DNA from 4 places in the Caldalkalibacillus uzonensis genome. Region 4 is predicted to be linked to each of the others. Evidence: predicted binding sites of a transcription regulator. Region 4 holds the regulator's gene; each other region holds the start of a gene.
The links. Region 4 encodes Rex, which represses fermentation and respiration genes when NADH is low (regulators of the CRP and FNR family bind a similar motif). Its sites were predicted from a motif close to TTGTGAAATATTTCACAA; they were not measured.

Region 1: J2S00_RS08935 (DoxX family membrane protein) is a predicted target of Rex. The motif match lies at 1,144-1,161, and genes of this name have one in related genera.
Region 2: J2S00_RS08955 (anion permease) is a predicted target of Rex. The motif match lies at 1,401-1,418, and genes of this name have one in related genera.
Region 3: J2S00_RS09180 (hemerythrin domain-containing protein) is a predicted target of Rex. The motif match lies at 910-927, and genes of this name have one in related genera.

Annotation. Positions count from the first base shown of each region.
Region 1 is NZ_JAUSUQ010000006.1:50-2,235, forward strand. It holds gene thiM (hydroxyethylthiazole kinase) at 257-1,000, opposite strand; gene J2S00_RS08935 (DoxX family membrane protein) at 1,234-1,749, shown strand; gene adhE (bifunctional acetaldehyde-CoA/alcohol dehydrogenase) at 1,902-2,186, shown strand, end outside.
Region 2 is NZ_JAUSUQ010000006.1:6,909-9,094, reverse strand. It holds gene J2S00_RS08955 (anion permease) at 1-1,342, opposite strand, end outside; gene pflA (pyruvate formate-lyase-activating protein) at 1,472-2,186, opposite strand, start outside.
Region 3 is NZ_JAUSUQ010000006.1:52,697-54,882, forward strand. It holds gene narJ (nitrate reductase molybdenum cofactor assembly chaperone) at 1-26, shown strand, start outside; gene narI (respiratory nitrate reductase subunit gamma) at 23-730, shown strand; gene J2S00_RS09180 (hemerythrin domain-containing protein) at 1,005-1,415, shown strand; gene J2S00_RS09185 (nitrate reductase subunit alpha) at 1,432-2,186, shown strand, end outside.
Region 4 is NZ_JAUSUQ010000014.1:16,177-18,362, forward strand. It holds gene tatC (twin-arginine translocase subunit TatC) at 1-637, opposite strand, end outside; gene J2S00_RS15945 (twin-arginine translocase TatA/TatE family subunit) at 748-933, opposite strand; gene J2S00_RS15950 (redox-sensing transcriptional repressor Rex) at 938-1,603, opposite strand; gene J2S00_RS15955 (MogA/MoaB family molybdenum cofactor biosynthesis protein) at 1,603-2,091, opposite strand; gene moaC (cyclic pyranopterin monophosphate synthase MoaC) at 2,093-2,186, opposite strand, start outside.

The sequences.
Region 1 (2,186 bases), on a different contig from region 4:
TCATCCAGTTAACGGCTTTGCCATTACCTGTATGAAAAGGGAAATATATCTCCAACAAATATTTTACTCATACGGCAGTTCGCCAGTCCTCAAAGTTTCTTTCATTGTTAATCTACAACCACGTTCATCTCAAACAACCACAACGCAGCGCAAGTACAAAAAAGAAGCAACCCACCTTGGAAGCTGGCGGGTGGGTTGCTTGATGTCAGGACCGCTTTTTGGGGATGATGAAGGGCAGCCAGATCAGCCGCCCAAATTACAAGATGGATGCCACCCTTTTTTCCAGCTGTTCAGGTGTGATGTGATACAAAGCGTCCAACAGAGCCGGAACGAAGCTGCCTGGTCCGGATGCCTGGGCCCCAGCCATCTCCCCTGCCAGTTTAAGCATGCTTAAGGCATGAAACGCTGCTTTCTGAGCGTCTTGTTCCACAGCCAGAAATAATCCAATCAGGGAAGTGGCCAGACAGCCGGTGCCTGTCACTCTGGCCAGCAGCGGATGTCCACCAGGGATGGCCACGTGATTGACATAGTCCGTCTCTCCCGTCAATGCCATCACCGCCTCGAAAGGCCAGTCGATAGGAGCAGCAGACGAGCCGGCATCCACTCCCTTTCCTTCCCAGCTGCCATTGGCCAGAAAGGAGAACTCTGCTCTATTGCCGCAAATCACGACAAAGGAGACCTCATCCATCAAACGTGCAACGGCACGGCGGCGGAAAGCGGTTGCGCCCACCCCAACCGGGTCCAGCACAACGGGAATGTTCAGCTGGTTGGCTTTTTTTCCGGCGAGTGCCGCGGCCTCGACCAGGCCAGGGTCAAGGGTGCCAATATTGATCACCAAAGCTTGGGCGTGGCTGACCATTTCTTCTACTTCCTCAGCATGGTGGGACATGACAGGACTGCCGCCGGCAGCCAGTGTCCCGTTAGCCACGAAGTTCATCACCACTTGATTGGTAATATGGTGAATAAGCGGAGATTGCGCCCTGATTTTTCTCAACAGCATAATCGATAACCCTCCTTATTCTTGCCAGGCTTATACCTTGGCTGATACCATTCCTATTCTTTAGCAAGTATAAAGCGTGGAAAGGGGATGTCAAGGCAAAAATTTCTAACAAGACTGTGACCAAATTATGAAAACAAACAAAAATGTGATGTATTTCACAGGTCTTTAGCTGCTAAGAACTGTACACTTAAGGTGTAAAAAACACCACTTCATTTTGAAAGGAGGAATGGTTGATGTTTGTCAAGTTTCTCAGGGAGAGCGCCGTTGCGGCTTGGTTGTTATTAGTTGCCCGTCTGTGGCTGGGGTGGAAATGGTTGAAGGCAGGTTGGGGCAAAGTGACAGGGGATTTTGACGCTTCAGGGTATTTACAAGGAGCCATTGCCAAAGCCAGCGGAGACAATCCAGTTGTACAAGAGTGGTGGGCCAACTTTTTAAGCGGATTCGCACTTCCTAATGTTAACTTGTTCAACTTTTTGGTTGCCTGGGGAGAGTTACTTGTCGGTCTGGGTCTTATTTTAGGCACATTTACAACATTTGCAACTTTGATGGGCGTTGTGATGAATTTTGCTTTCCTGTTCTCTGGAACAATCAGCACCAACCCTCACATGATCCTAGTGGCCATGTTTATCCTGGTTGCCGGAGCCAATGCCGGTAAAATCGGTTTGGACCGCTGGGTCATTCCTTACCTCAGACAAGGAATGCAAGGGCTGCTCAACCGGGGTAAGGAGTTTAAACAGACTGGTGTCTAGGGAGAGATGTATAAGCAGAGAATGAATAAGTAAAGAAATAATAAAGAATAATTGTTCTGAGCAATACCTGTTCTTTTTTTAGCCATATATGTGAAATGTTTCACAAACTCAAGCTTGTTAAACCTTTAATAATGTAGGAGGAGAGAGAAATCATGGCGGTCAAACACAAAGAAGCCAAACAATCTGATCTAGCTGCAGTGATTGACACGTTAATCACTAATGCTGAGCATGCCCAGCGGGAGTATATGCACCTCAATCAAGAGCAAGTGGATCACATTGTCAAGGAGATGGCGCTGGCTGGGCTGGACCAGCATATGGCCTTAGCCAAACTGGCCGTGGAAGAGACCGGGAGAGGTGTCTTTGAAGACAAAGCAACCAAAAACATTTTTGCTACTGAATATATCTACCACAATATTAAATATGACAAAACAGTAGGC
Region 2 (2,186 bases), on a different contig from region 4:
AGCCGATAGACCACCATTTATTTTGACTGACATAGCCAGTGCCAAAAAACACTGGAGCGGGCCCGCAGCCGTAATGCGTAGTGCAGGCAAACAAATTGCTGAAGAAACCGAGAACCAGAGCGGATAATAAGGGCGGCGCTCCTGCCGCAACTAATACAGCTAAAAATGCCCCGTACATCGCACTGACATGAGCTGTATTGCTGGCAAAGAAATAGTGTGAATAGAAGTACACCAGAGCTAAGACAATGAGTGCGACTACCCAAGACATGCCGGACACACTGCCTTCCATTATTCCACTAAACCATGGAATGAAGCCGAGCTGATTTAAAAAGGTGGCCATCATGACGAGAGCCGCAAACCAGACCAGCGTATCCCATGCCCCTTGTTCATTTTTGATGTCTGACCAGGATAAAACCTGAAGCAAAAGCAACGCGCACAATCCGATAAAAGCGGTCGTGGTCGCGTCGATCCCCACTTTTGTTCCGAAAATCCAAAGGCAGAGGATAAGGAAAAACACGCCGACCATATACCATTCCGATCTTTTCAACGGCCCCATTTCCGCCAATTTCTGTTTGGCCAGTTCTGCCGCGCCAGGTGTTTCTTTAATTTCGGGCGGATAAATTTTGTAAATCACAAGCGGGATAATGATTAAACTTACAATTCCGGGAACAAATGCTGCGACCATCCACCCGGTCCAGGAAATGTTTACTCCCGTAATTTCAGCCGCAATGCTCACCACTAATGGGTTGGCTGCCATGGCAGTCAGAAACATCGCCGATGTAATCATGTCACCCTGAAAGGCCACTTTGGTCAGGAAAGAACCAATTTTTCTTTCCGTTCCGTCTTCGACCCGGGAACCGTACGCTTCGGACAACGAGCGGATAATCGGCAACACAATCCCTCCCGCCCGCGCAGTATTGGACGGCATCGCCGGCGCCAAAAGCAGATCGCTAAACAGCAAGGCATACGAAAGCCCAAGCGTCTTTTTGCCAAATTTCATAACGAAAAAGTAAGCCACTCTCGAACCGAGTCCCGTTTTAATAAACCCTCGGGAAACAAAGAAGGCGATGACAATCAGCCATATGACGGAATTGCTGAAACCGCTCAGTGCGTCACCTATCGTCAACGTTTTGGTCAATACGGTCGCCGTCAGACCGAAAATAGCCACAACTCCCATCGGCATGGGCTTAATGATAAGCCCGACAATCGTAGCTACAAATATGGCGAAAAGCTGCCATGCTTCCTTTTCCAATCCGGCTGGGGGGGCAATATTCCAAATACCAATCCCAATCGCTAACGTGATCAATAAAGGAATAAGCTTCACATCGCTTTTTTTCGTCATTTTCTATCACTCCCTTTGTCCATTCATTTGTGCATTCAACGGTTGCACGATTAACAAATTGTGAATTATTTCACATACAACTTTAAAAAAAATCGTTCCCTTCTTAATAGCCATGATTCCTTCACCCTGTTAACACATATCAAGCTGGCCTGTCAGATTAGACTGTTGTCCTTTCCCAGTCAGGATCAAATAGGCCCGCTGAATGTTCTTATCTGTGGGCGGGTGTACGTTTGCCAAAGGATAATGGAGTCCCAACGCATGCCACTTATGAACACCAAGCTGATGATAAGGGAGAATCTCTATTTTTTGTACATTGGGCAATGTCTTGATAAATTGGCCAAGACGGGCTAAATCAAGTTCATCATCGGTATAACCTGGCACAAGCACATGCCGGATCCAAACTGGCGTTCCCTTTTCCGCAAGGTAACGGGCAAAATGTAAGATGTGAGCATTGGAACGTCCAGTGAGGCGGCGGTGCTTCGCCTCATCAATATGCTTCAGGTCAAGAAGGACCAGATCGGTGACCTCCAGCAAACGATCAATGATCTGGCGCTGTACCCCATGGCCGGTGAAACAACCCCCTGAGGTATCCAAAGCAGTATGAATGTCCCGCTCCTTGCAGGCCTTGAACAGTTCTGCCACAAATTCGGCTTGCAACAGCGGTTCACCTCCAGAGACAGTGACACCACCGCCAGAAAAAGTCATATAAGGGACGTACCCTTTCATATCTTGCAGCAATTCCTCTCTCGTGACCGTCTTTCCTCCCTTTAAGTCCCAGGTATCTGGATTGTGGCAGTATTGGCAGCGCAGCAAGCACCCCTGCATAAACACCACATAGCGGATG
Region 3 (2,186 bases), on a different contig from region 4:
CAGTGGAAAGTGGGGTGGTCAGATGATCGAACAATTTTTATGGGTCATATTCCCATACATTGCCTTAACCATTTTTATTGGCGGACATATCTACCGCTATAACCATGATCAATTTGGCTGGACGGCTAAATCGAGTGAGTTACTGGAAAAGAAGCAATTAAAATGGGGAAGCAATCTGTTTCATTTTGGGATCATCTTTGTTTTTTTCGGGCATGTACTGGGTATATTAATTCCGGCCAGTATTTACGAAGCGCTTGGAGTGACCAAAGATATGTATCACATCTTGGCTATTGCAGGGGGAATACCTGCTGGGATTATCGCTACTGTTGGTTTGTTAATATTAATCAATCGCAGATTAACAGATAAGCACGTAAAATTGACCAGCAGTAAGGGGGATTTTGTCGCCTTATTCTTTTTGTCTGTGGTGATGCTTACCGGTCTAGCTTCCACGTTTTTAAACATTAACCCTCAAGGATTTGATTATCGGACAACAATAGGACCTTGGTTTAGAAGCTTGTTTGTTTTTCAACCTGATCCGACATTAATGAGTACGGTACCAATCTGGTTCAAGATTCATATCTTAGCAGCCTTTGCCTTTTTCGCCGTGTGGCCGTTTACCCGCATGGTTCATGTATTCAGTTTCCCGTTAAAATATTTGAGCCGCAGTTTTGTCGTCTATCGTAAGCGCCGTCCATATAAACAGGATCAGCCTGTGAAAAAGACACTTTAGTCTGGCCAGAATTCCAAGCCGGGATCATTTCCTGGCTTTTTGTATAATATCCGCTTTTATATTGATGCTGCTGTTAAAAGAGTAAAACAGCATGGTCATTAGACCTGTTTGATGACATCACAATACACACAGAAGTCATGAAGGACCTGTGCTTCATGGCTTCTTTTTTTATTGTTGGCTTGAAAATATTGTCACAATTGCATAAACGTGTTCATTAAGAGAGAAACTACTAAACAAATTGTTTGTCACCAAAAAAAGTAAAGGGGATGAACTCATGTCCGGTCCTGCTTTAGAGCAACTGCATGCCCACCGCTCCATTCATGACGGGACACTGGCCGAGGCTAAAAACCTGACTCAATTGCTTGAACAGTTATATGCAGAAAAGCGTATCAAACATTCTCAAGAAGTGGCAGATGCGCTGCTTGAACATTGGGAGACAAGGGCACTTGCCCATGCTCAGGCAGAAGAAGAAGGATTTTATCCGGAGAGAGTGAAACAGAAACCGGAGCTGGCTGAGACGGTCTCCATGTTGAAGCGCGATCACGACCTGATGCGCATTTTAGTTGATGAAATCAAGACAATGATGTCGCAAGAGGGAGCCAGCGAGGAGGTTTTGGTCCGTTTCAAAGCGCTGTTACTTATTAACCGGATTCACAGCCGTGACGAAGAAAGACGATTATTGTAGATGAAAGGAGATCAAGATGAGCAGAAAAATATCCCCGCTGCTTCAAAAATTAAGGTATTTCGGAAAATCCGAGAAACCTGCCAGCCATGCTGAGCTGTCACCTTATGGACGGGAGATAGAGAAGGTTTACCGCCGACGCTGGCAACATGATAAGGTGGTGCGCACCACACATGGTGTCAATTGTACCGGTTCTTGCAGTTGGAAGGTTTACGTGAAGGACGGCATTATCACCTGGGAAACGCAGCAGATAGACTATCCGTCAACAGGGCCTGGGATGCCTGAATATGAACCCCGGGGCTGCCCCAGAGGAGCCACTTTTTCCTGGTATACATACAGTCCCTTGAGAGTACGCTATCCTTATGTGCGCGGAGCTTTGCTGAACCTGTGGAAAAAAGAGCTCCGCAAAACCAATGATCCGGTTGCGGCCTGGAGGTCCATTGTTGAGGATCCAGACAAAGCCAAGCGGTATAAAGCTGCCCGGGGAAAAGGAGGTTTTGTGCGTGCGACATGGGATGATGTCAATACGCTTATCTCGGCTTCACTGATCTATACCATTCAACAGTATGGACCAGACCGGATTTTTGGGTTTTCTCCGATTCCGGCCATGTCTATGGTCAGCTATGCCGGAGGCGGACGGTTTTTAAACCTGATCGGCGGATCTCTGCTCAGCTTTTATGATTGGTATGCAGATCTTCCGCCTGCTTCTCCACAAGTTTGGGGTGAACAGACTGATGTTCCGGAAAGCTCAGACTGGTTTAATTCCAGTTACAT
Region 4 (2,186 bases):
GCACAGTGACCAAAAGGTGGGAAAGGAGCTCAGGAGGCGTAATTAAGGCCGCAATGACAAACAGGGCAAAATAGGCGTACTTACGCATGCGTTTTAACAGCAACGGGGAAACCACACCCAACCGGGTGAGAAAGAGAACCAGTAGCGGCATTTGAAAGATGAAACCAAAGGGAACAACCAGCGTGAACATAAACTGAAAATAGTGGATCATACCGTACATCTCTTCCGCCCCAAGCCGGCTGGCAATCCCCGTCATAAACTGAATGACAAAAGGGAACAACCAATAATAACCGAACGCCAAGCCGGCAACAAACAGAACGGCAGCCCCTGGAATGTAGGCCAGGGTGATTTTACGTTCTTTCTCGGTTAAACCTGGGCTAACAAAGGCCCAGATTTGGTACAACGCAAATGGAAAGGTTATCACCAAACCAACGACGATGGAAAACAGGAAAAAAACCTTAAAGGCATCAGTTAAACCGATGACCACCCAGGGAATCTGAGCAGCCACCGGTTGTTTTTGCAGATACTGCACCACGTTATCGGCGAGGAAAAATCCCAATACCATGGACACAAGAAAAAGGATCAAAACATAGATGACCCTTTTTCTCAATTCACCGATATGTTCCATGACGCTCATATCATCGCTTTGCTTGTGCTTAATATTGGTTCTTTTGATATGTTTGGGTATGGAACGCTGTTCCTGCTCCATTTCTCTCTCCTCCGGCACCAGGCAGTTTAAACAATTGTTTAACGATCGTTTTTCTCTTCTGTTTGCTTCGGTTTATCCTCATCAACCAGGCCATTGGTGGCATTTTTAAATTCACGCAAGGTTTTTCCAAAGGCACGGCCCAATTCAGGCAGTTTGCTCGGCCCGAACAAGAGCAGTGCCACTAAAATAATTAAAATTAAACTGACAGGTCCGATAGTTGGCATTTGTTTATCCCTCCAATTTATCCAATCCTTCTTCCTTAGAAGGTGAAGGATAATGTTTTAAAAAGTAAATCAGGGTTTGTAATTCGATGGTCAGATCAATATGATGGATACGGATATGATCTGGCACATCAATTCTGGCAGGGGTAAAGTTAAGGATCCCTTTGATGCCAGCTTTGATCAGCAGGTTTACTGTCTCTTGAGCCACTTGGGCCGGCACCGTTAAAATGGCAATGGGGGTGTCAGCCAGGTCCCCTTCCTGGAGATTGTCCAAAGCATAAATGGGGATCCCGCCAATGGTTTGGCCAATCTTGTGCGGATCAACGTCGTAGGCTTTCATAATTTTGATGTTGTGGCTTTTTTGGAAATTATAGCGCAACAGGGCCGTACCCAGGTTACCAACCCCGATGAGCACCACGCCTGTTTTATTATCTTGTTCTAAGATTTTCCGAAAAAAGGACAATAAATACTCCACATTGTACCCATAACCTTTGCGGCCCAGCGCTCCAAAGTAGGAAAAATCCCGCCGGATGGTGGCTGCATCTATTTTAACAGCTTCGCTCAGTTCCGTCGATGAGATGCGCTGTTTTCCTGCCCTTTTAATATTTTCCAGCACCCGGTAATACAACGGCAGCCGCTTGGCTGTGGCTTGCGGAATCCGTTGCTCGCTCATCAGGCATTAACCCCTTCTTCACCACGCAAAATAGTCAAAGCGTTAGGCAATTGATCAATGATTGCTTCTAAACAGGTTTGAGCATCTTGCACAGCACCCGGAAGGTTAATAATGAGCGAGTTGCCGCGCGTACCGCAAATGGCGCGGGTAAACATGGCCAAGCGGGAGCTCTCCAGTGCTTTGCGCCGCATCTCTTCAGCCATGCCTGGAACGACGCGGTCAATCACCTGTCTGGTCGCTTCAGGGGTGACGTCATCCGGACTTAAGCCTGTTCCGCCCACAGTGACCAGCAAATCCACTTGGTGACGGTCGGTGATCTCAATCATATTTTCTTTCAGGGTTTCGATACAATCCGGCAAGACACGGTAGATGATAACATTGGCTTCCAGATGGTGGGTTAACACATCTTTTACCGCCGGCCCGCTGTTATCCACCCGCTCCCCCCGTGATGCTTTATTGCTCGCTACAACAATGGCCACTTTCCACATACTAACGTTCCTCCCTCTTGAAATCTCCGCTTTTGCCTCCTGTTTTTTTCAGGAGATAGGTGGGGCCAATCACCATGCCTTTGTCCAATGCTTTA